Regions from separate parts of the Porphyromonas asaccharolytica DSM 20707 genome, predicted to be linked through region 3. Evidence: riboswitches for the same ligand, from Rfam matches in the RefSeq annotation. Region 3 holds a riboswitch; each other region holds the start of a gene.

Region 1 (7,992 bases), 400 kb from region 3:
CTATCGATAGGGTATCACCAGATGAAGCGCACGCGCGTCGTAGCGAGTGAGCTCAATGCTACTATCTGGTCAGGACAGCTCACTTGCCTCATCGGGTCAAATGGTGTGGGCAAGTCGACGCTGCTCAGGACGATCGCAGCCTTTCAGCCGAAGCTCGGTGGTGCGCTACTGGTCGAAGGCAAGGAGATACAGCAGTATACCGCCAAAGAGCTGGCGCGACGTATCAGCGTCGTGCTAACGGAGCGACTCATCATGAGCAATACGACCGCCTACGAGATGATCGCCTTAGGACGGAGCCTCTACACGGGATTCTGGGGGCAGATGGATGAGAGCAACCGTCAGGCGGTCAACGAAGCGATAGAGCTGGTCGGCATACAACCTCTAGCCAAGCGAATGATCGACTCGCTCAGTGACGGCGAGCGTCAGAAGGTGATGATCGCCAAGGCACTAGCTCAGGAGACACCCATCATACTACTAGACGAACCGACCGCCTTCCTAGACTTCCCCTCGAAGGTGGAGATGCTGCAGCTCCTCCTTCGCTTGTCTCGTGAGGCGCACAAGACGATCTTCCTCTCCACGCACGACCTAGAGCTGGCTCTCCAGATAGCCGATCAGGTGTGGCTCCTCGATGATAATCACGTGCTACATATGGGTCCGCCGAGGGCACTTGCCAGTGACGGCACCTTGCCCAGCTACTTCGCAGCAAAGGGAATCGACTTCGACCCCGAGACACTTCACTTCTCTATTCACGCCTCAAAGGTATGATACTAATCATCGGAGGAACCACAGAGGGGCGCAAAGCGCTCGAAGTATGTGAGGAGGCGGGCAAGCCTTTTTACTACTCCACACGAGGAGCTTCGCAAGAGCTCTCGATGCACCACGGGATACGTCTAGAGGGAGGTATGAATGGTGAGGAGATGGCGCACTTCTGTACGGAGCGGGAGATCGCCCTCGTCGTAGATGCGGCGCACCCCTTCGCTATGGGCGTGCACCAGAGCGTGGCTGATTGCGTAGCTCGCCTGCAGCTCCCTGTGATCCGGTACGAGCGTACCTTCCCCGTCCTGCCCGCCTCGGTTGTAGTGCTAGACTCCTTTGACGCTGCGCTGACGTATCTCCTCAAGCACCAGCCCCAGCGACTACTAGCCCTGACAGGTGTTAACTCGATCGAGCGACTGAGAGCCTACTGGACCCAGCATGAGACCTATCTGCGGGTGATGCCGATCGCAGAGACCGAGGAGCGACTACGTCAGAGCGACTTCCCGCCAGAGCGGGTGGTCTACTATGATAAGGAGCAGTGTGATCGAGAAATCTTTGCCACACTCCAACCAGACATGATCCTGCTCAAGGAGAGTGGCGACACGAGTGGCTTCGCGGCAAAAGTGGAGGAAGCACTCGCACTCGGCATCACCGTGCTGGTCATCCGAAGACCACAGATCCCTTATCCTGCCACAGTTACCGTCGAGGGTCCCGTAGGACTTCGCCGCTCCATAGAGAGACTACTGGGGAGCGACTTCTTCCCTCAGCGCATCGGCTTAACGACTGGCACCACTGCCACGGCTGCTGCTACAGCTGCTCTGCTCACACTACTCAACGAGGAGTCTTACAGCGAGGTGACCGTGACCCTCCCTCAGGGCGAGCGAATCCCCTTTCCGATCCAGCAAACCGAGCTAACAGAGCAAGGTGCTCGGGCAGTCGCTATCAAGGATGCTGGCAGCGATCCCGACGTAACCGATGGCGCAGAGATCGTTGCTGACTTGTCACTTACGCAGGCACACAGCGGGGTTGCCTTCCTCCAAGGCGAAGGGGTAGGGCGCGTCACGCTCCCCGGCATCGGACTAGACATCGGAGAGCCTGCCGTCAACCCTGTACCGCGTCAGATGATGCGTCAAGCACTCGGCTCTTTGGTCGACCTATCCCAAGTAGGCATCGACCTAACCATCTCCGTCCCCAAGGGACGTAAGCTCGCTCAGAGCACCTTCAATCCACGGCTAGGCATCCTAGACGGCATCTCTATCCTCGGCACTACAGGGGTCGTGCGTCCCTATTCGAGCGAAGCCTTTGTTGAGTCGATACGTCGTGAGCTGGAGGTGAGCAAGTCGGTCTACGGCAAGCATCTCGTGCTCAACTCAGGCGGACGCAGCGAGCGGTACCTCAAGGGGCGCTTTCCCGACCTGCCCGCCAATGCTTTCGTTCAGTATGGCAACTTTATCGGGGAGACGCTCAGCCTCGCCAATGAACTGGGCTTCCCGCAGATCACCCTAGGCATCATGATCGGCAAGGCGGTCAAGCTGGCGGCTGGCGAACTAGACACACATAGCAAGAAGGTGGTGATGGACAAAGCCTTCATCACCGCCCTTGCCTCTGCTAGTGGTGCAACCGCTGAGCAAGAGCAGCAGATCAGCGAGATGACCCTAGCTCGCGAACTATGGCAGATCTTCCCCGATGGCACACATCCGCTCTACCAGAGCATTGTCGATCATTGCTATCAAGTCTGCAAACCCCTCGTTCCCTCAGCACAGCTCGAGGTACTTCTTATCCCTGACTCACAACTTTAGTCAATCACTTATGACATCTCTTCCCTCCCTCCTCATCGCAGCGCCCCTCTCTGAGAGTGGCAAAAGCACGCTCACCATGGGCCTTCTTCGTGCTTACACACGCCGTGGACTGGCCACTCAAGCCTTCAAGTGCGGCCCTGACTACGTAGATCCTAAGCTACACAGCGTGGCAACGGGTCGCCCGGCGGTCAATCTGGACCTCTTTATGTACGGAGCCGAGCGGGTGCAGGCACTCTACCACTACTATAGTCAGGATGCTCAGGCAGTCATCGTGGAGGGCGTGATGGGACTCTTTGATGGTTACGATCGGGACAAAGGTTCCGCGGCGGACATTGCTCGGCTCCTAGACCTACCGGTCGTGCTCGTCGTGACACCGCGCTCGATGGCTTACACGGTGGCTCCGCTACTCTACGGATTGCAGCACTTTGACCCAAGGGTTAAGATAGCGGGAGTCATCTTCAACAAAGTCTCCTCGGAGCGTCACTTGACCTATCTCACGCAGGCTGCCGCAGATGCGGGCGTGCCAGTGCTGGGGTCGCTGCCTCGTGTTGACGACATCGCCATCCCCAGTCGCTACTTAGGGCTGGACGTTGACGACTTGGCGCAGATAGATCGCTATGCCGATCAGGTGGCCGACCTCTTAGAGCAACATCTAGACATTGACCGACTCCTAGCCATCTCCTCAGAGCGAAAGGAGCAGTCTTACGAAGCACCCACTCTGCAAAAGCACTCTTCGTCAGCTCCTCGTCGCATAGCGGTGGCTCGTGACGACGCTTTCACCTTTCTCTATCAAGAGAATGTGCGCCAGCTAGAGCAGTGGGGCGAGATAACTTACTTCAGTCCACTCTCTGACAGAGCACTACTGCCGAGTGACTTTGTCTATCTGCCGGGTGGCTACCCCGAGCTACACTTGGAGCAATTATCAGCCAATAAGTCGATGCTGGACAGTCTCCGTGACTACATCCGTGAGGGCGGTGCCATGCTTGCCGAGGGCGGAGGTATGCTCCTCCTCTGCGAAGCGATCATCGATGAGAAAGGCACCCCCTATCCGCTCGTGGGGGCGCTACAGCAGACCGCCACGATGCAGCAGCGCGGGCTAGCTCTTGGCTACCGACAGCTCGAGATAGCAGGCGTGGCGGTGCGTGGACACGAGTTTCATTACTCCCGCATCCTCGATCCGCTACCCTCGACAGCACAGCAATACAATGCGTGGGGCGACCCCGTGGCGACCGCACTGTGGCATACAGGTCGCTGCTATGCCACCTATACGCATCTAGCCCTTACCGAGGAGCTCTTAGCCCAACTGCTGTAGCTATTGGCCGTTAGCTAGAGGCCCTAGAGCCACTAGGACTACTAGTGCCTGGCTCTAACCTCTAACCTCTAATTTCTAACCTTTACCTCCTCTCTTCTTAACTTTTCGTATCTTTGCGGACAACATCCTTGAGTGGTGGTGCATCAGCTCGTCGGTAGAGCGATGCAAGAGGGAAGTCCAGTGAGAATCTGGTACAGTGCCCGCTACTGTGATCCCCCTATTTCACAGAGCCTAGCACAAGATGAATACAAGCCACTGTCTGACGGAGGTCAGGTGGGAAGGCGGTGTTAGGCTGGGGTAAGTCAGGAGACCTGCCACTACTCGTAACTTAGTATATAACTGTGTACGCTCGGTGGCAAGTGTACCTTAGTGCTATGTCAATCGATCAGATGCATATCTCTCAGGAGGCACTGCGCTTGTGGGCGTGGGGCTACGGCTGTACTATGCCTCAAGTTATGCTGATGGACTTCTAGATTGGATCTGACCTAGCGGATAAAAACAACAACCGTATGACGCAACGATACCTCCGTATACTCCTATTATATATGACTGCACTACTAGGCGGGCTGTCGCTACAAGCGGGCAATAAGATCTTTGAGACTGACTCGCTCTTTGCGGCTATGGGACCGAATGACAAAGGGGCTATCCTCGTAGTTCACTTTGGCACAACGCACGACGACACCCGTCGGGTGACCCTCGATGCGATCAATGAGCGCATAGCTGCCGCCCATCCTGATCTAGAGGTTCGTCAAGCCTATAGCTCTCGTATCGTGCGCAAGCGTCTAGCAGCGCGGGGTATAGAGATCCCCACGCCTGGCGAAGCACTTAAGGAGTTAGCGCAAGAGGGCTTTACTCATCTGCTGGTGGTCTCGACGACGATCGTCGATGGCGTAGAGATGGAGTCGCTCTCCTACGAGGTGGCTCACTTGCAGCAACTCTTTAAGAAGATCCGGCTGGTGACCCCTTTACTCTTCTACGAAAGCGACTACAAGGACTTGGTTTCTATCATGACGGCTCATCTGGATCCTGAGGTGGCTTACCTATGGGTAGGGCACGGCACCTACGATAGTGCTACAGCTCAGTACGCTATGCTGGATCACTACTTGCAAAATCACGGCTATGATCAGGTGATCGTGGGCTGTGTGGAGGGCTACCCTTACTACGAGGAGGCTCTAGAGCGTCTGCGTGCTACAGGCCTTAAGCGAGTCTCTCTACAGCCACTGATGATCGTGGCAGGTGAACATGCCAAGGAGGATATGCTCCAAGAGTGGCAACCCCGTCTAGAGGCTCTCGGCTATCAGGTCGAGAGCGTGGTGCGTGGTCTGGGCGAGCTCCCTGAGGTGCAGGAGATGATCGTGAAGAAGGTCGACTTCTTCATGACACATCATCGTCTCTCGATTATGGACAAGAAAGCGATCTATGAGGAGACGGGCGAAAAGTTACACCAGTCTGACTCCATAGCTCAGTAAGCCGATGAGACGTAGCTGCTTTTACCTATTCCTGCTACTAGCTAGCTGTGTGCTCCCGCTCACTGCGCAGCGGGATACGCTCAGTCACCGTCGTGACACGATAGACTACAAGAGCCTCGGCGAGGTGATTGTCGTGGCGCCTACGCATAGACGTATCATGCAGCAGCAGGCGCTCTCGGCTATCAGCCTAGATGTCAAGCCTCTGATCGCCTCGATGGGTAGTCTCAACGAGTTGGTCGCTCAGAGTTCGGGGGTACGGCTCAGAGAGTCTGGTGGGGTAGGCTCTAGCAATGAGCTTTCGATCAATGGTATGTCGGGGCATGCTGTCCGCTACTTTATCAATGGAGTGCCGCTCTCCTCGATGGGCGAGGGGGCTTCGCTCGCTACGCTGCCGGTGAACCTCATCGATCGTGTCGAAATCTACAAGGGGGTCGTGCCCCCTGAGCTGGGTATGGATGCCCTCGGTGGAGCGGTCAACATCGTGACTAACAGCCGCGGGGAGAGCTATCTGGACTGTTCGCTACGGGGAGGCTCCTTTCACACCTATGCCTTAGATCTGACGGGGCAGTATAGAGAGCAGCGGAGTGGCTTTACGGTACGTCCTACGCTACGCTACCAGTACTCCAAAAATGACTACATCATGCGTGGTGTGGAGGTGTGGAATGCTGAGACGCAAGAGTACGAGCGGCGAGACTTCCGACGCTTTCACGATGGCTACAAGTCGCTCTTGGGACGACTACAACTGGGCGTGACCAAAAAGCCTTGGGCAGACGCCGCCCTGCTTGGGGTGGGCTATACAAAGAGCGTGAGTGAGATACAGACCGGTTTTCGCCAGACGCTAGTCATCGGCGAGGCGATGCGTGATCGTGACGACTTGAGCTTTTCAGCGCATTATGCCAAGCGCAATCTCTTTACCCCTGGGCTATCCGCTACGATAGATGCTTCCTTCGCTCGTAACCATATCATAATCACAGATACCGCCTATCGCAAGTATAGCTGGGACGGTACCTTCGTAGAGACACACTACAGTGAGGTGATGCGCCGCACTCGTATGATTCGCCACACGGTGCGTCCTACCTGGACGGCACGGGCTAACCTCGCCTACACGCTCCCCAAGGGCGGGCATCTTAATTTCAACTATCAGATGACCGCCATAGCCAATGAGCGGTACGACACTTACGATCCTAATTTTGAGGCTTCGAGAGATCGTATGGGAAGGCACATTATGGGGCTTTCGTATGGCACGACGCTTCTCAATGGACGTCTGCGTGGAACGGTCTTTGTCAAGGACTACCTCTATCACGTTGCCATCGAGCAGGCTGATATGTACTGGCTGACAGGATCGGACAAGGTGCCTGCGCAGCAGACGAAAAACCAAATGGGCTATGGTCTAGGCTTACGCTACACCATCGCTAACGAGCTAGCGATCAAAGGTTCCTTCGAGCGTGCCACTCGTCTGCCGACAGCTCGCGAATTGATGGGTAATGGCGCCAACATCTACCCTAACTTCAAGCTCCACCCCGAGCAGGCTTACAACCTGAACTTAACGCTCTACGGTCAGGCGCAATGGGGCGACCTGCACTTTCTCAACTACGAGGCGACAGCCTTCTATCGTGACATCTCCAACTACATTCACCGTGTGGTCATGGGTGATGTCGAGAGTCAGTACGATAATGTCGGCTCGTCACTCGTCATCGGAGGCGAGATGGAGGTCAAGTACAACTACGCCAACCTCCTGGACCTCACGCTCAACGGCACTTACACCGATGAGCGTGACCGCACGCGCATCAACATCTACGGTAAGCCGAACCCGACCTACGGCTATCGGATACCCAACGACCCCTTCCTCTATGGCAATCTACTCCTAGGGGCTAACTGGCGCAAGCCGTTTGGCATTCAAGCAAGTGCCATACACTTCAACGCTGGACTGGGCTATATCCACTGGTTCTACCTCACGTGGGCAGCTTTCGGCCGCAAGAACACTAAAGCGATCATTCCGACTAGCTACGACCTCTCAGCAGGGGTCACCTGGAGCTTTGCTCACGATCGCTACTCCATATCACTGCAGAGCAGCAATTTGCTAGACCGTCCGCTCTATGACAACTACATGCTACAGAAGCCTGGACGCGCCTTCTACTGCAAGCTCCGCATATTCCTGAACTAGAAAACATACTCATACTAACAATCCAAACAAAGATTATTATGACAAAAGCTTATCGCTTAGTGGCGACTCTCGTGGCCACCCTCGTCACACTCTCGTTTACAGCGTGTGACTCAGATGCACCAAGCCCTCAGGAGGAGGTGACCGTAGGCTATGACCTATGGGTGCCTATAGATGGAGCCACAGGTCAGTCAACCGCTAACACTGATCCGCACATCATCGCACGTGTCGCTGACCTGACCAAGGGTGTTTTCAGCATCAAGGGCGAAGGGGCAGAAACCTCAGCGTCTCCTCTGACTCCCTATGTAGTGTATCACAAGGGCTACTACTACAGTGTCTCTCGCGAGGGACGCTTCGGCAAGTTCCGCGTCTCCAACACAGGCATTGAGACAATCAAGGAGTTCCCTATGCCACAGATCCTCGACCGTCGCTTCTCACACGCTTGGCTAGACGACAACACACTCGTCATGGTCAGCTCAGTAGGTGACAAGCAGG
Region 2 (7,992 bases), 260 kb from region 3:
TGAGCATATTGTTGTCTCCTGTGGAGAGTAGCTTGCTCTCATCTGTATGGTCACGCCCAGAGTAGATGCCGAAGGTGGCACTTCTTAGAGCTATTGAGTCGATCGTGAGGGTTATCACCTCGCCCTCATGGGCTGGGAGGAAGGTCACGTACGAGCCTGTGTTCTTGAGCGTATTGCCATTGGGACCACCCTCATCGTAATAGGATAGCGGCGTGGTAACGGTCACCTCTTTATTGTCGTCCGATGCTGGGTGGTTGAAAATGTTGACCAGCTTGTACGATCCCTTAGGATCAGCGTCGCGGACAGCAACCGTCTGACCAGCGACCGATAGCTTGGCAATAGCCACATCTATGCTGTCAGCCAAGGGAGCATCCTTGCGAATGTCTAGTGCGAGAATGTAGCTATTGGCAAACTCCCTCAGCATACCGTACTTCTGCAGTGAGTCGGTCGGCAGGTCGACACTTTGCATCGTCGGCTCCACCTGAGCCTCTGCGATGAGCTTGTTCGCATCGAGTGTACCCTCAACCGTAGCGGCATAGAGTGCCACCCGCTCGATCTGAGGAGCTCCACCCTTGAGGTCTACGGTGAGCCCATCGATATGGATCGGATTGCGGTCTCCAGTCGTATGGAGGTCAAGAGCTAAGACTTGGTTCTGCTCAGAGCCGACAGCGACGAAGGGTAGCTCGAGCTGCTTTGCAGCGGCTGAGTCAACCTTCATGTCCTGTGGCAGGTACTGCTTGACCTGACCACGCCAGCCTAGCGAACCTGATGCACCTTTAGCGTCAAAGACGAAGGTCAGAGCCTTCTGCGTAGAGCGAATGTAGTCGGCAGGCTTCGTTTTGTAGGCTTCCCTATCGGACTTTAGCTCAAAGAGCAGAGGAGCCGTGGCATCCTCTCCGTCATAGATTCGGAGCGTAGGCTTGCTACCCCAAGAGGAGTAGTAGAAGTCCCACTCATTGATGTCAAGCTGTATAACGTTGTCTGGAGTGGTAGCTTCAAAGGTGACGCTGCGCTCGCCTGCGTCAGTGTCATATCCCGTGGTAAGGCTGTGCTTGAGCTGAGGCGTAAAGTCCCAAGGCTCGTACACCTTGATATGATGCTTACCGAGGGTGAGCACCATCTTATTCATTACCTCTAGCGCCTCCGTGCGGGTGCGCTCCTGCTCGGGTAGCGTCTTCTCGCCTGCTGAGAGGTAGAGCTTGTCAATGGATAGGTTGACCTTGTTGCCCTTGTGAGCAGTCTCCTGGAGGTCTACAGCTAGGTAGAAGTAGTTAGCCCCCTCACGCAGTACTTGAGGCATGGGGAGCGTGGCGGTGAGTGCCTCGGCAAAGTCCCAGCGTGCGATCTCCTTAGCCTTCGTAAAGTCATCTACGATCGGGCTGTAATAGAGCGCCACCTGAGCTACGTCTTTCGTCTTGCTGATTGAGCTAAGGTCTAGACGCTGCAGTGTGACAGGGTCTTTGGTCCCCTTAGCAACGAGCGTGAAGGCAACCATGCCAACCTGCTGGACGCCCGCATTGATAGGCATCGCAAAAGTGTCGACCTCGATGGTTCTACCCGAGAGCGAGTCGACCGCCATAGGCAGAGGAGCGATCTGAGAGACCAGTGCCTCAAAACCAGCCTTAGGAGTCCCCGTATTCGTTACAAGACGGATCGTCAGACTACCGTCGGGGGCTGTCGAAGTTGCTTTGTAAGCCGTCTCCTTGTTGAGCTTGATGATGAGGTTGTCCGCATTGACCTCTGAGCCATTGTACACCTCAACGAGATCAGCACGACCGATCGAAGAGTAGCTAAAGAGATCTAGCTTCGTAAAGTCTACCTGGATCACCTTGCCAGCAGTCTCAGGCTTGAAGACAGCGTATCCGTCAAACTTCTCGCTGATTGGCTCATACTTACCGCCATCATCGTATAGCGTCAGAGACTTATCACCTATGGTATAGGTCTGCGGAGTCTTAGAGAGTGCGTAGGCATCCTCTACGGTGAGCGCCTTAGGCTCTTGGAGCGTTACCTCGTGGTCGCCCAGAGTCGTTGTGAGCTTTGTCGTAGCAACATCGATACGGCTACCAGCCTCCACATCGCTCTTGAGGTCAACGACCAAAACTAGATCATAGTTAGGCTCAGAGAGCGTGTACTCCTTAGAGAGTGTGATCGTACCCTCGGCAGAGACTTCTGTCGTCTTGCCGAGTAGCTTGTCAGCGTCTAGCTGTTTGGGTTTACGACTGTTTGCCTCGTAGAGGTATATTGCCGTGATGTCGCTCGGCTTTGTCTCGCTGAGCTTGTAGTGCAGAGCCGTCAGCTGGGGAGCCTTGGCTAGTCCCTCGGTTGTTATCTTGAGGTTAGAGACGATGAGCGACTGCTCGCCGATGTAGGGGTCGTGGCTAGCACTCTTGTCCTCTAGGACAGAGGCGACCTGGATCGCAGGCTGATCGACCGTGCGTACGATGATCTTAAAGCCGGCACCTGGATTAACTTTCGTCTTGCTACCGATTGTTAGCTTACCAGACTTGTCACTGGAGCGAAGCTTAAGGGGGAGCGTCGGTCTATCCTCCTTAGTAAACTTCCTGATAATTAATTTCTCGTTAGGAGAGGACCAATTAGAGAAAGGTGCGGCACCCTCGAGGATGTAAAGCTCGTCTTGATTGTCTAAGGCAAGCTCCTGTATCTCTATCTCGATACATTTGCCAGCTTGCTCTGGCGTGAAGAGGATCTTCCCCGTCTTGCTTGCCAAAGCATTGCCGTCGGCTCCTCCACTATCGTAGAGGATCAGCGGGGTATCTCCCACCTTATGCTCGTTACTGCTCCAAGTCTCTGTGGGCATCAAGAGTTCGTTGTCCTCTTGTCCCCACACGATCGGTGGCAGGAGTAACCAGCAGAGTAGTAGGAGCGTTGTCGTTACTGTTCTTTGCATAGTAATTGAGTGAATATATAGTTTGTTATTGTCTGCATATACGATGCGATGTCGTAGCTCCGCCCTCTAGGCGTAAAAGTACGATATAGCAATCGCCCATAGCGGGCAAAGCGACCTTCGCACTACCCACAGAGAGTGGATGCGTTAGGATCAGTTGCCCATCTATATTATATAGGTATAGCGTACCAGTCACCTCACTCTCGATCTGTAGCTGCTTGTCGCTATAAGAGAGACGTACTGCTGGCGTAGCCGTAGGAGAAACGATGCTGGAGCCCTTGGCGAGAGGTCTGATACCCGCGAACTCGGTCGACACTTCACCCGTCACATCATTTTGCTGATGGACACCCGTCTGCACCTTGAGAAAGTCGATACGATCTAGCTGTACCAACTCACCCGCTGCATTGACCGCACTGTCTATATCAATGTGACTACCGGAGGAGTCGTTGGGGTGATTGTCTGCATAGCCATAAGCGTAAGGCTCAGATTGCCACTGTCCACTTGCGGAGTCTAGCTTCATACAGTCCGGCAGGAGGACCCCCATGAAGGTCACTTTATCACCCTCCCAGAGCGGATAGTAGCTATTGGTCGTGTGGTACTTATTGCGCGGTATGAGTCCCGACTCTCCCTCCGAGTCGCTCCAGGCGATGGGGTCGTTGTATGGATCTTTTGGCTTGTAGTAGGTGATTGTGTAGTCAAGGTTGCTACGATAGTCCTCGCTGCCACGGATGCGGTACCACGGGTCGTCCGCTAGTCCGTTGCCATTGACATCTTGGCTCACATAGATGATCCCCGGCTCCGCATTGCCAATGAAAGCATTGCCCAGTATGGCAAAGTCCGCCTGACCAGGCTGGTTGACCAATGCAGGCTGAATGCGTACGACAATGTACCCACCCCACCCACCGAGAGAGAGGAAGGTGTGCTCCTCGACAAGGCGCTTCTGCGCTTTGCGAAGAAGATCAGCATAAGTGGTGACATCTTGGCTCGCCATCGCCTCGCTACCCATAAATTGTCCTGGAGCTGGATGGTAAGCGAGCACCTCCGTGATGCGACTCTCCTGCGCAGAGAGTGTCGCCACACCTAGGAGGAGTAAACCGGTGAGGGTGTGCAGTACAAGCAAGTAGATATGTCTCATATCAATAGAGTCTAGGGGATTCAAGATACTATCTCAGTACCGCATAGTAGACTCTACGACTCAACAACTCAGTAGCTCAACGAGCCACCGACTAGGAGCATCTATCCTAGTCGTCTAGTGCATAGGGAGGAAGTATAAGCCCCTAGTTCGAAGCATATCGTACTGCAAAGTCCACGTTGCAGGCTGATGTGTACAACGATCATGGAAGGTCTTCTGGCTTAGCTCGCTAAGGTGTCTCCTTCCCACCCCTAGTAACGTTAGCAGGGCAGTGGTCTCATCTAGGTAGATGTCATCTTAGCCTGTGGGGAGCTTTACAGCAACGGGTTTGCTCAGGACTTGCACCTGATTCCCTCTTAGAGTGGCGTGACATACGCTACACCTCGCATAGGTGTAGTGAGCGGTATGCCTATCCACTAACCACAATCTCTTACAAAGGTACAGAAAAGCGACAGACTCAGCAAAGCTTCAGCTCCCCAGGGCTACGCATGATAATCCGATGCTCATATCTGTCGAGACGATTCCAGAGAAGAGACGTACTCACGTGGAAATTTTTCATCCTTCACGTAGCAACAAAAAAAATCCCCACGTAGAGACGAGATGAAACTTCGGAGAAATCAAATGATATGTCCGAGGGAATGATCCGCGCCTCCGTGGAGAATAAAAAATAGCCACGTGGAAAATGTCAAATCCCTACGTGACTATCGAGTCTGAGGTTAGAGGTTAGAAGTCAGAGATTAGAAGTTAGAGATTAGAAGTTAGAGACGTGTAACGATTTGTCTGCGTTGTGGTTTTTAACGAAGACAGCCCCCCTCTAGATGCTAGCCGTGCGTCCCTACAGATCGAGGTTACAGCGTTTGATGAATGGAATTGTCGTGCTGACGTAGCTTGTGTAGGGGCGGACCTACGTGTCCGCCCGCAGAATAGACTGCGCTCAGGTGAGGACGGGCGGACACACAGGTCCGCCCCTACGGTGGGAGCCCCCACCCCGCCGAGCGGTTCCCCGCCGAGCAGTCGACCGAGCTTGCGAAACGAGAAAAAACTTCGCTTTTTACTTGCATATGAACTTAGAAAGCAGGGCGACAACTCGTTTTGATACAACGATCACTGCTCATCAAGTGCCTCCTTTACTAAAGAGGACACGTATAAATAAAGAGAGGTGGCAACCATGGTCACCACCTCTCTTTATATTTAGATTTTTGTACCTCTACATGTCAAGCCTTATCTAGCAAAGAGTTATGCCATGACGATGTAAGAAGTAACTATCGTTGCTGTCGCTTACTTGATGCTGATGATAGCAACGCGGTTCCACTCGTTTGTAGCAAATGGCTGTACAGTGTCACCCTTGAAGTCGATGACGATATTGTCAGGGTTGACTCCGTAGTTGTTGATGAGGGCATTCTTAACAGCCTCAGCACGACGCTCTGAGAGTGACATGTTGATCTCTGGCGTACCAGTCTGCTCATCAGCATAGCCGACGATGTAGATCTTACCACCGTTTGCCTTTGCAGCCTCGGCAGAGTTGTATACGTTGATCATCTGGTTCTTGTCGATCTTAGCACTGCCGATACGGAAAGCTACGACGTTCTCTATAACGTTTACAGCCGTTGCAGGAGCTAGAGCATCAGGGCACTCAGGGCAAGATACAGGACGCTTACTGAGCTCAGCATTCTGAGCACGTAGCGAGCTGATCTGACCATTGAGGTCATTAACGAGTTCGTAGTCCATAGGAGTAATAGGCTGGAAGGCTACACGACCGAGCTTAAAGGTTAGACCTGCTGATACAAGAGCTGTAACGTCTGCAGGATTATGAGCCGTTAGAGTACCCTTGAAGTTGTTCTTAGAGACCATCATCTGACCCTCGAGGTTGAGGTCGACGCGCTTGCCTAGACGGAACTTGAGCGCAAGACCTCCATTGAACAGACCACTAAGATCATTCTCTGTACCAACTCTATCACCGCTCTTATCATCAGCTGAGTAGAACTTCATGTGTGCACCCAGACCAACGAAGGGAACGAGGTGGAAGACACGGTTCTCTCTGTATGGAGCGAAATAGTTGACTACGTCAAACATAAACTCTAGTGAAGCTGCTCCGAAGACGTTCTGATAGCGAACGACCTCGTTAGCTGGCTTCTCAAAGCTATATACATTCCATGCATAGCCACGTAGGCGGGTAGCAAAGTATGGTGAGTGCCAGCGTCCTAAAGAGAGACTGACAACGGGTGAGATGCGGTCTACAAACTCAGCGTCTCCATTAGCCTTGTTGCCAAAAGGTAGCATAGCAGCACCTCCATGTAGCTCAATAAACCAATGAGCAGCAGGGTCTTGCTCAAACTCCGTCTTATATGCGGGGCGGTTGTCGACCTCAGGAGCCTCCTGAGCTTGAGCCACGAAAGCTGTTAGGGCGACAACGAGTGATAGCATAAATACTTTTGCTTTCATATTTCTAGTGTGTTTAATTCGTAGATTGATGATTTGAGTGAGCTATGCGACTTACTTAGAGCGTATGATGACAACGCGATTCCAAGACTTGGTGTCAAATAGCTTGTCCGTAGCACCCTCCCACTGAGTCGTGATCATATCAGCAGATACGCCGAAGTCATTGATGAGGGCATTTGCGACAGCCTTAGCACGACGCTCTGATAGACCCAGGTTGTAGTTAGCATCACCAGTTGTGTCGGTATAGCCGATGACTAGGATAGGCGTATTGTTTGCCTTGACATACTCGCTGACGTTGTAGAGCGTGATCATCTGGTTCTTGTCGATGCGTGAGCTATCGAACTTGAAGAGGATGGTCTTGTCAGACATAACCTCTTTCGTAGTAGTCTGGGCAGTTAGCTCTGGGCACTCAGGGCAAGATACAGGACGCTTGCTGAGCTCTGCATTCTCTGCACGGAGTGAGCTGATCTGGCTGTTTAGGTCATTGATCAGAGCATAGTCCATAGGTACCACCTCTGTCCACTCGACACCACCCATGCGGAAGTTAAGACCGCCGGTGAGGGCTCCGTAGAGACCGTTGTAAGCATTAGGATTCCATACCTTCTCCTTAGGATCATTGGTGTAGTTAAAGTTGAAGTTGTTATAGATAGCCTTAGCCTCTACAACTAGATCAGCACGACGACCTAGACGGAACTGGAGCTGTAGACCAGCATCGAGAGCTGCAGTGTGATGAAGATCCTCAAATGCCTTGTTAAACTTCATGTTATAACCCACACCTGCAAATGGGATGATGTGGAAGACACGCTTAGCGTTGTAACGGCTGAAGTGATTGACGATGTCAAACATGAAGTCGTAGTGAGCTCCTACGAAGCTAGTCTCGTAGTTCCTCACTTCGTTGCCTACCTTATAGTAGGTGTGAGCCTGTGCTCCAACTAGATTGAGACGTGTAGCAAAGGAAGGTGTGTGGTACTTACCCAAAGAGAGTGAGTAAGACATCTGAAGACGATCCCCAAAGGGCTTCTCCTCATTACTTCCTACGAACTGAGCTCCCACACCACCTTGTAGTGTAAGGAACCAATGATCTGCTGCTGTGCCACGCTCAAAGGTTGTCTTGTAGACAGGCTTTGTGCCAGCTTGAGGTGCTACAGTCTCCTGAGCACTCAGCGTTAGAGTCGTTACTCCCAACAAGAGGGAGATCAGAAAGAGCTTTACTTTCATAATTATACTTTATCTTGTTACTGGTTTGTTTCTGATTAGTTTATAGTATGTTAGTGTATCGCTCGTACCCCTAGGATTATCTATATGAGCACGTAATACACTGCAAAAGTAGTATTATTTATCGACTTAACCAAATGGCGAACGGGATAGATGTTTTTTTTATCCCTCAAGGACTCTAGGCGGGCACTATCGCATAGTCTCTAATCTTACATTTCTTCTCAAGAAATCGACTCCACGACCTAAACGAACTGAGCTACTAAATAGGGAAACAAAATGCAAGGGAACTCAGGTAGATGCT
Region 3 (7,992 bases):
AGCTCCCCACGCCTTGCCATCTTCATTGGGCTTAGCTAGAAGACCTACATCCTGTAGGTTGTACTCACTCAGGAGTGATAGCGGGTTAAGACTTTGCGAAGCTTCTTGTGCCGAGAGACTCTGGCAGTAGAGTAGGGGCAGGGTTAGTAGGATAGCCGAGACAAATTTTCTCATCATAGATGTTTCAGTAAACGTTTATAAAAGCGCAATCTATCATCACCTCAGTGTGACTTACGCAGCTAAGCGCAAAGATACTAAATTAGGTTACTATGGGTCCCGCACATTACAGTGGTGGATGCGTTTCTACCGAGGAATTCAGAAATCTCCACGTGGAAAAGAAAAATTCTCCACGTGGAGACGAAATAAAACTTCGGAGGAATCAAATGAAACTTCGGAGGAAATGTTTCGTCTCCACGTGGAGAATGTCCTCTTCCTGAAAAAAGTACACAGTTGGGAAGGTGTTACTGAGATGATACACGGGTTGTTTTTGTTAATCCTGTGAGCGTTCTCATCTGTTAGTTTTGCTCCTGCTAGGGTACACGACTTGTCGTCGTCTTTACTGCGGAGGTACACAAAGATAGGTCTTTGTTGGGAGTTAAGCGGCATGAGCTCGGAGATTTGAGGCTCAGAGCTTTGGGAGAATTGTTCTTAGCTATCTGGTTCTTAGAGGGTTGGGTGGTTAGAGGGTTGGGGTAATTTGGTATGAGCATCTGCATCGGAGTCTTCTTGTTGATGGCTCGATGAGGTCGCGCTGTGTTATAGAGAGCAATCGTTTGAGAGAGGATCTCTCGAACTTGATCTATGGGCTTATCCTCGAAGTTGTAAAGCCAGTCGTTCTTGATGATCCCGTTAAGTCGCTCAGCCATAGCGTTGTGAAGGGGGTTTCCGGTCTGGGTGACGCTGGTTACGATGCCTAGGCTGGCCTCGTAGTCCGTCATCTGCTTGGAGACATATTGACAGCCTCGGTCGCTATGGAAGATGAGCCCTTTGAGGTCAAAGCCATGCTTCTGATAGAAGTCAACGGTCTGTCTTAGTGCGTTGTAGGGACCCTCTGTGGAGAGCGTGGGCTGCAGGTCAAAGCCGGTGATGATGCGGCTATAAGCGTCCATCGTCAGGGAGAGATATGCGAAGCCCCCTAAACATTTGACGTAGGTTATGTCTGAGACGGTGAGCCGGCAATGGTCGGTGGCTATGTACTTAGGGGTGGTGTTCAGGTGGTCTTGGAAGCCGTGATTGACCACTCCCTTGGTCGTCTGGGGTGGACGCTTGCGCTTGCGACTTCTTAGTAGCATATCGTTGGCTCCTAACACTTTGTAGAGCCAGTCTCGACCTACTTGGAAGGTCCCTTTGAAGTATTCGTTGGCACACTGCTGGATGGTGTCTACGCCTGCTTTGGGGAGCTGACCGCGCACATACTGGCAATAGTGTAGGACGGAAGCTACTTTGACATCTTCGTCTTGCTCGGTGAAGGTGTGCTTGTAGTAGCCTTTGCGGCTGACTTCTAACAGCTGACAAAGGTAGGTTATGGAGAGCTTTTGATCTCTCTCTTTGGCGGACTCAAGCTGTCTCACGGCTGCAAATCGGTCTTTTTTTTAGATCAATGTGGTAGCGATTCAAGACCACTTCGAGTAGTGTCTTGTTGACTAATGCCTTGCTCTCAGCCTGGAAGAGGGCTGCTTTGAGACGAGCGTTTTCACGCTTGAGTTCTGCGTACTCTGGATCTACGTCTTTGTTCTTGTTTGTCTTGCTCATAGTGCTACTGGTGCTTTGGTTGGGTAACTCTACATCAAAGGTACGCAACCAATTTCGAATGGTGCGTGTGGTAATGCCGTAGCGCTGGCTGGTGGTGGCAATGCTGTCACCGGTGGCTAGGAGGTCGTCAATGACTCTCCACTTGAAATCTAGGGGATATCCCTTTCGTCCTAGTTTACTTTTTTCTTGTTTCATAGTTGTTGGGGTTGGCTTCCCCAACTGTGTACTATTTCAGGAGAGGACAGAATAAAAAATAGCCACCGAGGAATTTTGTATTTCCTCCGTGGCTATCGAATTAGAGATTAGGAATTAGAGGTTAGAGACGCGTAGCAATCTGTAACTTTGATGCACCGAACGCACCGAACGTGCGTTTCTACAGCGGGTTACTCGTCACGTCAGATTCCCCGACTTGCTTTTTTAGCTCAGACCCTCGATGACGCCATCGACGATGTCCATGTGGACGGCTTGTGGCTCCTTGGGCAGTCCTGGCATACGCATGATGCTACCCATGATGACGACGATCATCTCGGCACCACTATTGAGGACGATATCCTCGACCTTCATATCGAAGTCTCGTACGTCGCCATAACCCTTAGGATCTGCTGAGAAGGAGTACTGCGTCTTGGCAATGCAGATGGGGTAGCGCTCCATGTTGAGCTCTTGGATACGAGCGAGCTTCTTCTCCGCTTTGCTACTATAGGTTACATTGGCAGCCCCATAGATGCGCTTGGCGATATGCTCGACCTTTGTCTTGACAGGCTCACTGAGCTCGTAAACGTGGTCGATAGGCTCTGAGGGGTGCTCCTCGATAGTCTTGACGACAAGCTCAGCCAGCTCAGTAGCGCCCTTGCCACCCTCACTGTAAGCATTGTTGATTGCAAAGCCGCAGCCTAGGACCTGCTCGCAGTGATTGCGTACGATCTCGATCTCCTCGTCGGTATCGGTAGCGTAGCGGTTGAAGGCAACGACCACCGTCTGCCCGAAGTTGTGCAGGTTATGCACGTGACGATCGAGATTGGCAAGACCCTTACGTACGCCCTCTATGTCCTTCTCGTAGATCTGCTTCTCGTGGACATCGCCGTGCATCTTGAGACCTGCGAGGGTAGCGACGATGACTGTCAGCTTAGGCGTGATACCAGCTACACGGCACTTGATGTCGAGGAACTTCTCCGCACCGAGGTCGGCACCGAAGCCGGCCTCCGTGATCGTGTAGTCGCAGCAAGACATAGCCATCTTCGTAGCGATGATCGAGTTACAGCCGTGAGCGATATTAGCGAAAGGTCCGCCATGGATGAAGGCGGGTGTCCCCTCAGTGGTCTGTACGAGGTTCGGCTTGATCGCATCCTTCAGGAGGATGGTGATAGCACCTCCGATGCCTAGATCCTTGACATGAAATGGCTCCTTAGTTTTAGTATAGCCGAGGAGGATATTGTCGATACGACGACGTAGATCCTCTAGGTCTGATGCGAGGCAGAGGATCGCCATGATCTCACTCGCGGGAGTGATGTCGAACCCGGTCTCCGTGGGGATGCCATTGCCTACGCCGCCTAGACCGGTGATGCAGTTACGCAGGGAGCGGTCGTTGACGTCTAGGACACGCTTCCAGAGCACCTCGGAGAGGCCCTCGCAGCTATTTCTATTCTGATAGATATAGTTGTCTAGAAGTGCGGTGATCATATTGTGCGCTGAGGTGATAGCGTGAAAGTCGCCGGTGAAGTGGAGGTTGATACTCTCCATCGGGAGTACCTGTGCGTAGCCACCACCGGCGGCACCACCCTTCATACCGAAGCAAGGTCCGAGAGAAGGCTCACGCAGAGCCACGGCGGCACTCTTGCCGATCTTGTTGAGACCGAGTGCGAGACCGATGGAGACGGTGGTCTTACCGACACCGGCCTTGGTTGGGGTGATAGCGGTCACGAGGATGAGGTTGCTCTGGGCTATCTTGTCTGGGTCCATCCGCTCGTGTGATATCTTGCCGATGTAGTGTCCGTAAGGCTCTAGCTCTTGATCTGTGATGTTGAGCTGGTGAGCGATCTCCTCAATGGGCTTGAGCTGGCACTCACGAGCTATCTGAATATCTGATTTCATTGCTGTACGATGTTAGTGTATAACGAAAAAAAGGCACCCCCTACAGGGTCGGGTAGACCACTATAGACGACACCCTTAGGAAGTGATATAAGAGCCGAAAGCCGGACTCGAACCGGCGACCTACTCATTACGAATGAGTTGCTCTACCAACTGAGCTATTTCGGCGTCTCATTGACGGTGCAAAAGTACAACAAACTTTTGATACTACAAAACTTTTGGCGAGATAGTGATCCCGAGCAACCAAAGTCAAAGCGAGACGAGTAACGATTTTGTAGGGACGCACGAGCCGTGTAACCCGCTGTAGGGACGCACGGCTCGTGCGTCCGTCCCCGTTAAAACCCTGACGCTGTAACGCTTTGACACAACGGACGTACGGTCTGTCCGTCCCCACAAAGGGTTACAGCGTCTGATGGCCGGATTTGTCGTGTTGATGTGGTTTGTGTATGGGCGGACCTGCGTGTCCGCCCATAGAGCAGACAGCGCTCCGACGAGGACGGGCGGACACATAGGTCCGCCCCTACAAATCGCTGCACGTATCATCGCTACGCGTCTTGATATTTGACAATTTGGTGTGCGAGACAATGCATCTAAAAAATCTAATTGGAGAACTTATCGGAGGTACTATTTATGCAAATGGCTAAACCTTAGCGTGTTGTGTATTTGTTTTGGATAACTTTTCGACAGTTATCGATTTCGAAGTTGTTTTATTTGGCTATTTCGTAGGAAAGCTGTAATATTGCACTTGTAACAAATGAGGGTGCTTTACGTCGTCTTCCTTTCGTTCATTTGCGATCTCATAATACTATAAGGGTGGACTAGTGCACATCGCCTAGTCGCTGGGAAACTGGTGCAAGTCCAGTACAGAACCCGCTGCTGTAATTCTCGCCATAGAGGAGGATCACATATCCACTGTCTTAACTAAGATGGGAAGGAGATCGCTCCAAGCAGGGCTACGCCACACACTGCATAGTCCCGACGAGATAAGTCAGAAGACCGACCCTAGTAGACGGAGATCGCACGAGAGAAGGAAGAAACGTGAGCGTCTTAACATTACTTTCGGGAATTGAAGTATGACAACAACTATCAAACAAATCATCAAGCGGGATGGGCTGCAAGAGCCATTTACCCCGTCGAAGATTGAGAACGCCGTTCTCAAAGCCTACATTGCCACAGGTCAGACTGAGTGTCTCCAAGAGGCGAAGATCGTTACCATGGGCGTCCTAGCACGCATCGAGCAGGAGGTCATCTCTGTCGAGGAGGTACAGGATCTCGTCGAGAGCGAGCTCATGAAGGTGCAGCCGGAGGTGGCTAAGCGCTACATACTCTATCGCGAGTGGCGCAACACGGAGCGCCAGAAGAAGAGCGAGCTCAAGCGCAACCTCGATGGCATCGTGACCATCGACAGTAATGATGTCAATCTGAGCAACGCCAATATGAGTAGTCACACGCCCGCTGGGCAGATGATGACCTTCGCCTCTGAGGTCTCTAAGGACTACACCTACCGCTACCTGCTCCCCACGCAGTACGCTGAGGCGCATCGTCGCGGGGATATACATATCCACGATCTCGATTACTACCCTACGAAGACGACCACTTGTATCCAGTACGACCTGGCGGATCTCTACGAGCGAGGCTTTCATACGAAAAATGGTAGCATACGCACGCCTCAGAGCATACAGAGCTATGCAACGCTGGCGACGATCGTCTTCCAGACAAACCAAAACGAGCAGCATGGCGGGCAGGCGATACCAGCCTTTGACTTCTTCATGGCACCGGGCGTTTACAAGACTTTTCTCAAGCATGTAGCCGACACGATCTGCTTATTCCTCCACTGCATAGGAGCTACCGATATTCCCTCGTCACGGGAAGTACGAGAGCTAGCTAAGCAGCATCTAGACTGCATCGTCCCGACTTCGACGGCTGTGACGAACTTGTGCCAAGCTCTGTCCCAGCGGGTTGATAAGGAGATTCCTCGTAAAGAGGTGGTCTACCTAATTAACCAAGCGATAGAGCGTACGCGTCGTGACACGCATCAAGCTATGGAGGGCTTCATACACAATCTCAACACGATGCACTCACGAGGAGGTAATCAGGTGGTCTTTAGCTCGATCAACTATGGTACCGATACCTCGGCCGAGGGGCGTATGGTGATCGAGGAGCTGATGAAAGCAACGACCGAGGGGCTAGGCGTAGGTGGCGAGGTACCAGTCTTCCCGATACAGATCTTTAAGGTCAAGGAGGGGGTCAACTACTCCGAGGCGGACTTCGATCGTGCGATGAAGGACTTCGACCGTGCCGTGGCTGGGGAGATGGAGTTTGAGACGCCAAACTTTGACCTTTTCCTGAAAGCTTGCGAGACGACGGCGAAGGCACTTTTCCCAAACTTTGTCTTCCTAGATACCCCCTTCAACCATAATGATGAGTGGAATGCGGAGGATCCGCTGCGCTACCGTCATGAGCTAGCCACGATGGGATGCCGTACGCGTGTCTTCGAGAATATCAATGGTCCTCGTACCTCGATAGGTCGTGGCAACCTATCCTTTACAACGATCAACCTACCTCGCCTAGCGATCGAGGCGATGCGCTATGCTAAGGAGCAGATGGGTACGAAGGAGGATCTAGGCAAGATGCGCAGTATAGCGATCAATAAGCTCTACACCTCGATACGTGAGATGGCTCGCCTCGTGGGCGAACAGCTACACACGCGCTACGAATTTCAGGCGACGGCCTTGGCACGTCAGTTCCCCTTTATGATGGGCAATGATGTCTGGAAGGGTGGGGGAGCTTTGCGTCCCAACGACCCCGTCGGTCACGTGATAGACAGCGGTACGCTCGGCATCGGCTTCATCGGGGGGCACAACGCTATGTGTGCGATCTATGGTGAGGGGCACGGCACCAACGAGGATGCTTGGCATACGCTCTACCACTGCATCGAGATCATGGGTGAGGTAGCACAGGAGTTTAAGGAGCGCTATCACCTTAACTACTCGGTACTAGCCACGCCAGCTGAGGGGCTCTCGGGTCGCTTCACACGCCTCGACCGTAAGCGCTACGGTATCATCGAGGGGGTCAACGATAGAGCGTACTATGTCAACTCCTTCCACATTGATGTCAAGGAGGAGATCCGCATTGCGGACAAGATACGCCTAGAGGCTCCCTTCCATGCGCTCACGCTAGGAGGGCATATCACTTATATAGAGCTCGATGGCGAGGCTAAGAAGAATGTCAAGGCGATTGCTAAGATCGTCAAGCTGATGCAGGACAACCACATTGGCTACGGCTCGATCAATCACCCGATAGATACTTGTCGTGAGTGTCACTACAAGGGCGTCATCTATGCTAAGTGCCCGATATGTGGTGGCGAAGACATACTACGTATGCGTCGCATCACGGGCTACCTGACGGGCGACCTCGCCTCGTGGAACTCTGCCAAGCGTGCTGAGGAGGCTGATCGCGTCAAGCATCACTAGCCACTCGCTTCTCGCCTCTATCCTCTCGAATGAACGTCCTCAAGGTCATACCCGAGACCATCCTTGATGGTGATGGGATACGCTGCTCGATCTACTTAGCGGGCTGCTCCCATCACTGCCCAGGGTGTCACAACCCTGAGAGTCACAATCCGCTCGTAGGTACGCCCCTGACGGAGGCGTACCTGCAGCAGATCATTGACGATATAAACAACAATCCCCTCCTCGACGGCATCACGCTGAGTGGAGGGGATCCGATGTTTAGTCCTGAGGAGCTGCTCACGCTCCTCAAGCGTCTCAAGAGCGACACGGGGTTAGAGATCTGGTGCTACACAGGCTACACGCTCGAGCAGATAGAGCAAGACCCCGCACGCGCCCCACTACTAGACTATATAGATGTGCTAGTCGACGGACGCTTCGTGCAGAGCCTGTACGACCCACAGCTTCCCTTCAGAGGTAGCTCTAATCAGCGCATCATAGCCCTGCACAAAGGGTCAGCTCAATAGCTTTTGATAGATATGGGTCTACATTGGCTGGAATAGTATTTGCATCGAGAAGAACTGGAACGTCGATCTTGACACCTCTCCCATTCATTGGGAAGTAGTTTGAGTCCAAAACCCCTAAGCCTGTCAAGAAAGTCGCGACCCCTCCTGGGAATTCGTATAGATGTACGTTTCCATTTGCT
Region 4 (7,992 bases), 920 kb from region 3:
GCTAAAGATTGCGGTGTAGGGATTGCACTTGGGCGAGAGGAAGGACTCCACAGCATGTATCAGCGCATCGATGGCGCTGCAAGCGTAAAACTTGAAGGGCAGCCCCCTCAGCAGCTCAGGGATGATGACCGCATTGTCAGCTACGATAGCATCGTCAGCGAGTCCCATCTTCGTCTGGCGGCTCTTGATCTCAGCGATAGAGATATTGGTCACCTCGCTACCCGTACCACAGGTCGTGGGGATGATGATGAGCTGCTTCTCCTTGACGAGAGGGATCTTCTTGTCAAAAGCGTCCATCACGTCTGTCAAGCCACGCAGCACAAAGAGCTTGGAGATGTCGATGACCGTGCCACCGCCTACGGCTATGACACGATCGTAGTCCGTGCCCTGGAGGTCGTGGAGGATCTGATTCATCATCTCCTCCGAGGGCTCACCTGTGCCGTAGTGCTCCTGCATGACGAAGTGGCAGGGTAGCTGGGAGGCTTTCATAAAGGGCTCGTAGAGGAAGTCATTGGTGATGACTAGGTCACGCTCCCCAAGTGCAAAGGCTTTGGCAAAGTCTGCAAAGGTCTCGAACTGGTCGATGACCGTCTTGAGCTTGAATAGTTGCATAGTAAGAATGTATTGTTATAGTTTGAATCTTCTCTTGCACTCCGCCTCTAGCTCGGGGCGGAAATTGGGATGAGCGATAGCTGTCAGTGCTAAGGCTCGCTCACGGAGCGACTTGCCCTTGAGGTGCGCTACGCCATACTCGGTGACGATGTAGTCTACGTCGTTGCGAGAGGTGGTGATGGCGGCACCCTCTGTGAGTAGCGGTACGATGCGGGAGGCGGTGCCTCGGCGTGCCGTGGAGGGGATAGCGATGATGCTGCGTCCGCCCTTAGACCAAGCGGCACCACGCACGAAGTCAACCTGTCCGCCTGGACCGCTGAACTGTCGCAAGCCCATCGCCTCAGAGACCACCTGCCCCATAAGGTCTACCTCGATACAGCTATTGATGCTCACGAGGTGGTCGTTTTGGGCGATGATGCGCGGGTCGTTGACATAGTTGACGGGACGCATCTCGATGGCTGGGTTGTTGTGCGCAAAGTCGTAGAGTTCTTGCGTACCCATGAGGAATGTAGCGACCACCTTGTTGGGGAGGAGCGTCTTGCACCGACCCGTGATGGTATGAGCCTTGATGAGCTTGACCACGCCGTCAGAGACCATCTCGGAGTGGATACCGAGATCCTTCTTATCCTTGAGAAAGAGCAAGACAGCATCGGGGATTGCTCCGATGCCGAGCTGGAGCGTGTCTCCATCCTGTATGAGCTCTGCGCAGTTGCGTCCGATAGCCTCCTCAACCTCTCCGATGCGTGGCAGGTCAAGTGCGTAGAGTGGGTAGTCGGCCTCTACGATATGTGTGAGCTGAGAGATATGTATGAGGTTGTCTCCGCCAACGAATGGCATCTGCTTATTGAGCTCTCCGATGACGACTCGAGCCTGCTCAGCAGCTGGCTTGCTATAGTCACAGGAGGTGCCGAAGCTGCAGTAGCCCTCCTCGTTGGGATAGGAGAGCTGCACGATAGCTACATCGGGGTGAAAGACTCCCCCTGGCTGCATCATCGAGGGCACCTCGTAGAAGTAGGAGGGGACGAAGTCCGCGCGCTGCTCATCGACGGCAGGACGCGTGTTGGCACCGACGAAGTTGGTCACGAGTCTGAAGTGTCCCTCCATCTCGGGTGCTGTGTAGGGGCTCTCGCCCAGGGTGACCATGTGGAAGATGCGGACATCGTGGAAGCGCTCATAGTTTCGCGCCAAGGCAGCGACGCACGCTTGCGGTACAGCGGCTGCATGAGATAGTACGACGAAGTCACCGTCCTGTATGTGGGAGACCGCTTCGTCGGGAGAGATACTGCTAAATGGGATAGACATATGGAGAGGTTAGAGATTAGAAGATAGAGGTTAGAGATTAGAGTGGCTCTAGTGATGCTAGGAGGACTAGTGGTACTAGTGATGCTAGTGGTACTAGTGACTTTAGCTAAGAGCCAGCAAAAGTTACTTTCGTATGATACGGAGCGCCTCGGCGATGAGTTCGTCGCTGACGCTGTCGTCTACGGTTACCATTAGGGTGGGGAGGCCCAGCTCGCCTCGTAGCGTCTCCTGCACCACCTCCCGGATCGTGCTACTCAGCGAGGGGCATGCTTGACAACTCCCCGAGACCTTGACGAAAACTTGTTCGCCAGCGACCCTCAGCAGCGCTATGTCGCCCCCGTGTGCTTGGAGCTGAGGACGTACATAGCTACTGATGATGGTCGTGATCTCGTCTACCCTAGAGGATAGATCTGTCATAAGAGATAGGGACTACTTGCCCTGAGGCTTATCTAGAGAGGTGTCGAGATGAGCTATCTTACGAGCCAGCTCCTTCTTTGCCTCCATATTACACTGACGCGAGATCATGATGCGCTGAGCCTGTGGCGAGCCAGCACCGTGCAGGCTCTCCGTGCGGTAGCCTACGGCTGCGGTACCGAGCGTGAGATTCTCGATCAGACGCAAGATGCGCATACGATTTACCGTGTCCGTGCCCTTAGCACCAGCGAGGTACTTACGTACGAGTGGCCCGACCTCCTCGTGCTGCAGGTCAGCTTGGCTAGGCATCGTAACCATCAGACCGCCAGCTATGTCCTCAGCGAGACGTGTGATCTCGTAGGGATAGCGGGTTACATTCTGCTTACATACGTTGGCCAGGAGCATATCGATCAGGTAGTTGCCCGACTTCGTCTTCTTGCCCTCAGCCGAGCAAGCGATACCGCAAGCGTAGAGCGTCTCATTGAGGTGAACCATCTCGATCAGCTTGTCCTTGATGTGCGAAGCCCGAGGCACACCGTTGTAGTCAGCAGCCAGAGCAGCAGCACCGATGAGTACGTCGCCCACACCTACCTTACAGCCACCATAAGACTGACGGTGATAGCCAGCGAAGCGCTCGACAAGCATGTTGGAGAACTGGTACTCACGGCACATGAAGACACGCTCCATAGGTACGAAGACGTGATCCATGATGAAGAGCGTCTCATGACCTCCGAAGGTTGAGTTACCCAGGTCAATGTCTGCGCCCTTCTCCATCTTGCGTGTGTCGCAAGACTGACGGCCGTAGATGATCGTAACGCCCTCGGCATCACTGGGGATGGCAAAAGAGACAGCGTAGTCAGCATCCTCCTCACGCATCGAGCAGGTAGGCATGATCAGGTGCTCATGCGAATTGACCGAGCCAGTCTGGTGAGCCTTGGCACCCGTGACGACGATACCATCAGGACGTATCTCGTTGATGTGTACGTAGAGATCTGGATCCTCCTGCTGTGAGGGTGAGAGGCTACGGTCGCCCTTAGGATCGGTCATAGCACCGTCTACGACGAGGTCGTTGTCCTGGCAGTACTGTACATAGTCTCTGAAGCGCTGGTGGTAGTTGGTACCGCACGCCTCGTCCATCTCATAGGTGGTAGACCAGATAGCATTGAAGGCATCCATACCGACACAGCGCTGGAAGCAGCTAGCGGTCTTCTGACCGAGGAGACGCTGCATCTTGACCTTCTTGACGAGGTCCTCAGCGCTCTGGTGAATGTGGCAGAAGCGATTGATCGTCTTGCCCGTAATGTTGGAGGTAGCGGTCATCAGATCCTTGTACTCCTCCTGCTGTGCCAGCTCATAGGTCATCGCTAGCGAATTGAGCGATGGACGGATCATGGGGTGGTCGACGGGGTTGTCGATCTTCTGGCCCATGAAGTAGACGTTAAGGTGGAGAGCTCTAAGGCTCTCGATGTACTCTTCGCGTGTTTTCATAACTTCTTTTCTGTATAAAGTGAATAGAATCTTCGTGCGTCAGAGTAGGACGATCGAAATACAGAGCAGAAGTCACGGGATATGGCCCTATCCTACAGGTCAGCGCCTGTAAAGCCCTCCAAGCTGGCAGTAGGGAGAGAGTGATGAGTGTAGACACGACGAGAGAGAGCCTCATAGTCAGTCTCGCTGCTATGGACTCTATCATACGCACTATGTTAAGCCATCTATGTCCCGCTGTCATTCTTTTTATTTCCTAGCTCTGAAAACAAAAGTCCTATGGCACAGGCAGGTCTTCTGACTTCTCCCTAGTTCGTATAGCTCACATCGAGTCGTACAAAACGGGCGATACCCTGGGTCTTCCCATAGCTACCTACAGCACCTTCACGCGAAGGCTTGTAGGGGTCGTGCTACAGTGACATCTTAATGCAGGGGCGCACTTCAGGAGTTACAGCTGAGAGTACAGTCTTGGCTTCGCACCAAGTTCCCTATTCAGACGGGGTGACAAGATTTGGTTGTTCCTCGTACACCTATGCACCGCAAAGGTACATAATATATTCTAATCCAACCACAAGAACCTGATCAGACACAGAAGAAATGAATCTCCACGTAGGTATTTTCAAATCTCCACGTAGGTATTTTCAAATCTCCACGTGGAAAAGAAAAATTCTCCACGTGGAGACGAAATAAAACTTCGGAGGAATCAAATGAAACTTCGGAGGAATCGTTTCGCCTCCACGTGGAAAATAAAAAATAGCCCCCTGGAAAATCGAAAATCCCTACCGAGGAAAGCGACCGAAGGTCGACCACTGGCTATTAGCTGTTGGCTAGAGTCACTAGAGCCTCTCTAATCTCTAACCTCTAACCTCTAATATCTTTTTTAATATCTTTGCCTTGAGCTGACGTAACTCAGTAGATGCTACGGGCTTAGTACGACGACTCACCTTGAGAAAACATAAATCCATAATACCAACAAACATGAAAAGGATTAGATCACTACTAGGATGCGTCCTAATCATTTGCCTGTCACTATCGCAAAGCATGCTTCTGACAGCTCAAGAAGACCTTGTCGCAGAGATGAATGGTACCTATGCGACGGGGACAGAGTTTAACCTATGGGTATCATCTCGCTCTGGCTCTATACGAGTCGACTACGGCAGTGGCTCACCCACTGAGCTACAGGTCTCTACAGACCCCAGCATGCCGACGAAGATCAACAGCTACACGACCGAAGGCAAGTCGGTCAAAGTATACGGTCGTGACCTGACGACTCTGCGATGCTTCTGGAACAAGCTTACGTCTCTCACGCTGCACGCGCCAGAGCTAGAGATACTCATCTGTCACACAAACAGCATACCCTCTCTAGACCTGACAGGGAGCCCTAAGCTGCGCATACTAGATGCTACGGAGGCAGGGTTGACGACCCTTCAGATGAGCGGTCTGACCCTCATCGATACGCTCGTATGTGATGGCAATAAGTTGACACAGCTAGATCTGAGCGACATGACGCACCTCAGACTCTTGGAGTGCTACAAGAATAAGCTATCACAGCTGGATCTTACCTCTTGTCCAGATCTTGTCAAGGTGTCTGCTCACAAGAACCAACTCACGACACTCAACGTATCTGGACTGACTAAGCTAGAGGAGGTCTCTTGCTGGCAGAATCAAATAGCTGAGCTCGATCTCTCCTCAGCAGCTGCACTCACTGCTCTGGACTGTAGCGAAAACAGCCTAACCAAGCTCCTAGTCAATCCATCGGCTCCTATTAAGAAGGTCGAACTCTATGACAACCAGCTCTCAGAGGAGGCTTTTAACAGCTTTATCAAGAGCCTACCTGATCTGTCTGGACAAGAGTCTGGCACCCTCAAGGCGGTCAAAACAAGCAGTGACAGCCCCGAAGGAAATCAAGTTTCTGCACAAGCCCTCCGAGAGGCTCAACTCAAGAACTGGCGCATCTACAAGGGATATGAGGAGATACCAGTACCTATGCCCCGTGCGACCCTGACGACGAGTGGTGTATCTCAGTGGACGATCTCCGCACAGCTAGCCGATGAGGCGCAACAAGACAAGGCGTGGATCGACTGGAACAACGATGGCATCTGTCAAGACAATGAGCGAGGCCTCCCCGAGGGTAAGCATGCCGTAGAGGCTAACACCATCACGATATATGGCGATCTAGAGGGTCTCTTCTGCTACGAAAACGCCCTGACAGATATCGACGTATCCGCTCTTCAGAGCTTGAAGCGCCTGAACATTAGTGACAATAGCTTGACTCAGATAGACCTCTCTCACAATCCACTCCTCGAGGAGCTGTGGATGCAAAACAATCAGTTCACAACGATCGATCTATCACACCAGCCTGCACTTGATAATCTCAACGCTTCGAGCAATAAGCTCACAGAGATAACCTTCGCGCCTGAGTCAGCAACGAATCGTATCGATCTGTCTAATAACAAGCTAACGACTTTAGACCTATCCAATACACCTCACCTAGCCTTGCTCAACTGCAATGACAACCAACTCTCCGAGTTCGATGGTAGGTATGTCGAGAACTTGAGCTTCCTATATCTAGCAAACAACCAGTTTAAGGATTTCGACCCCACTACCCTACCGGAGCTTATAGAATTAAATCTAAACGGAAATCATCTCTCCTCCATCGATCTAGCAGGTCTCGAGTGGTTGACCAAGCTACTCCTAGCTGGTAATAATATATCCACTATCAACCTCAGAGGCTGTCCTGACCTAGCGCAGCTCAACCTTGCAGAGAACCCTCTGACCAACCTAGACCTAAGCCCCTGCAGTAGCATCTTCTGGCTCAATCTATCTGCATGCGGACTGAGCAGCGTAGATGTCTCCTCGCTATCTTACCTCTCTATGCTATATCTCCCCTACAATAAGCTGACCGAGCTAACCCTGCCTACTGAGTGTGAGGAGCTTGTAGCTCTAGATATAGAGGGCAATCAGATCAGAGGTGACAAGATGCAAGCGCTCATCGACCAGCTGCCTAACCTAGAGTATGGTATAGGCGAGTTTTATGTAGTAGCTCAGGACAGTCTCTACGGCAATGCCATCTCTAGAGATCAAGTGGAGATGGTCATGCAAAAGTCTTGGAAAGTATTCCAAAGCACCAAGACCGAGCCACAGTATCTTGAGTTTGAGGGCTATACGATCTATCCCGTACACCTCACCGTAGGGGAGCATGGCGCTGCCTCTATTGTGAACTATCAACCCGCCAGTGAGGTCCCCATGGGAGTTCGGCTACAGCTATCTGTGACACCTGAAGCTGGCTATAAGATTCAGTCGATACTTGTCAATGGGAAGCCTCTAGAGGGTATGGAGTTCGAAGTGCTCCAGGAGACGAATGTAGAGGTCCGCTTCGAAAAAGAGACTGCTCTACAAGTCCCAACAGACGCTTCTATCGCGCTCTATCCTAACCCCGCAACAGATTACATTACCGTCCGCACGGCTATCGGTAGCTCTATCGAGCTCTTTGCTAGCGATGGCACGCTGGTAGCCACTACGCAGACCACTATGCCAGAGACGACACTCTCCGTAGCAGAGCTCCCAGCAGGACGTTACGTAGCACGGATCACCGAGCGTGACGGCAAGACGGTACTAACGCCTGTGATCGTCCGATGAGCTTCGCTGTCTACCAGACTGCGGACTAGCATACGCAGTCACCATACATGAGACTGTTGCAAAAGTCAACAGTCTCACAATCTTGCTAGCAAGATTGTTCAGACTTTGCAGAAAGGATGAAGCGCAAGGCGCTGAGGGTGAGGTCTGAAGGGAGCATACCTATGTATGTGACCGAAGCCGAATCCCGAAAGCAACACAGCGATTCGCCTTTATGCAACAGTCTCTACATAAAGCGACCCCTGTAGGAGTGCATACTAAAGCATTCCTACAGGGGTCACTACTGCGTCATATGTCGCTACGCTAGCTGTCTGATCGTCTAGCGGTCACAGAGCCTACAGACTCGCTCACAGCGCACATGGACTTGATCACAGCTCGATCTCGACCACGTAGTCGATGAGACCTGCGGGGCGACGAATGGTCAGCTGCAATGCGCCACTATCAGTACGCGTATAGGCTATCGGTGCACGTGTGATATAGTCTACTACTGCCCTTGGAGCCTGTGGCAGAGAGATCTCGATCTGCTCCACATCTTCAAAGATA

Evidence for each region. Region 3 has a riboswitch for cobalamin ahead of PORAS_RS06985 (anaerobic ribonucleoside triphosphate reductase). Riboswitches for the same ligand answer to the same signal wherever they lie in the genome.
Region 1: it holds a riboswitch for cobalamin, as region 3 does, so the genes downstream of both, PORAS_RS00080 (sirohydrochlorin cobaltochelatase) here and PORAS_RS06985 (anaerobic ribonucleoside triphosphate reductase) in region 3, are expected to answer to the same signal.
Region 2: it holds a riboswitch for cobalamin, as region 3 does, so the genes downstream of both, PORAS_RS08085 (hypothetical protein) here and PORAS_RS06985 (anaerobic ribonucleoside triphosphate reductase) in region 3, are expected to answer to the same signal.
Region 4: it holds a riboswitch for cobalamin, as region 3 does, so the genes downstream of both, PORAS_RS02190 (4-hydroxyphenylacetate 3-hydroxylase family protein) here and PORAS_RS06985 (anaerobic ribonucleoside triphosphate reductase) in region 3, are expected to answer to the same signal.

What each region holds. Positions count from the first base shown of each region.
Region 1 is NC_015501.1:20,633-28,624, reverse strand. Features, by position in the region: gene PORAS_RS00095 (ABC transporter ATP-binding protein) at 22-765, shown strand; gene cbiD (cobalt-precorrin-5B (C(1))-methyltransferase CbiD) at 762-2,555, shown strand; gene PORAS_RS00085 (cobyrinic acid a,c-diamide synthase CobB) at 2,566-3,867, shown strand; cobalamin riboswitch at 3,987-4,200, shown strand; gene PORAS_RS00080 (sirohydrochlorin cobaltochelatase) at 4,413-5,336, shown strand; gene PORAS_RS00075 (TonB-dependent receptor plug domain-containing protein) at 5,341-7,500, shown strand; gene PORAS_RS00070 (hypothetical protein) at 7,539-7,992, shown strand, end outside.
Region 2 is NC_015501.1:2,061,378-2,069,369, forward strand. Features, by position in the region: gene PORAS_RS08080 (DUF4465 domain-containing protein) at 1-2,908, opposite strand, end outside; gene PORAS_RS08085 (hypothetical protein) at 2,934-4,040, opposite strand; cobalamin riboswitch at 4,227-4,439, opposite strand; gene PORAS_RS08090 (OmpA family protein) at 5,316-6,479, opposite strand; gene PORAS_RS08095 (OmpA family protein) at 6,531-7,694, opposite strand.
Region 3 is NC_015501.1:1,802,975-1,810,966, reverse strand. Features, by position in the region: gene PORAS_RS07015 (hypothetical protein) at 1-177, opposite strand, end outside; gene PORAS_RS07005 (IS3 family transposase) at 531-1,571, opposite strand; gene PORAS_RS07000 (helix-turn-helix domain-containing protein) at 1,558-1,947, opposite strand; gene PORAS_RS06995 (formate--tetrahydrofolate ligase) at 2,170-3,840, opposite strand; tRNA gene PORAS_RS06990 (tRNA-Thr) at 3,933-4,005, opposite strand; cobalamin riboswitch at 4,632-4,856, shown strand; gene PORAS_RS06985 (anaerobic ribonucleoside triphosphate reductase) at 4,911-7,310, shown strand; gene nrdG (anaerobic ribonucleoside-triphosphate reductase activating protein) at 7,340-7,813, shown strand; gene PORAS_RS09150 (S41 family peptidase) at 7,782-7,992, opposite strand, start outside.
Region 4 is NC_015501.1:539,098-547,089, forward strand. Features, by position in the region: gene PORAS_RS02175 (4-hydroxybutyrate dehydrogenase) at 1-612, opposite strand, end outside; gene PORAS_RS02180 (acetyl-CoA hydrolase/transferase family protein) at 628-1,914, opposite strand; gene PORAS_RS02185 (NifU family protein) at 2,038-2,331, opposite strand; gene PORAS_RS02190 (4-hydroxyphenylacetate 3-hydroxylase family protein) at 2,344-3,816, opposite strand; cobalamin riboswitch at 4,084-4,362, opposite strand; gene PORAS_RS02195 (leucine-rich repeat domain-containing protein) at 4,855-7,452, shown strand; gene PORAS_RS02200 (alpha-L-fucosidase) at 7,818-7,992, opposite strand, start outside.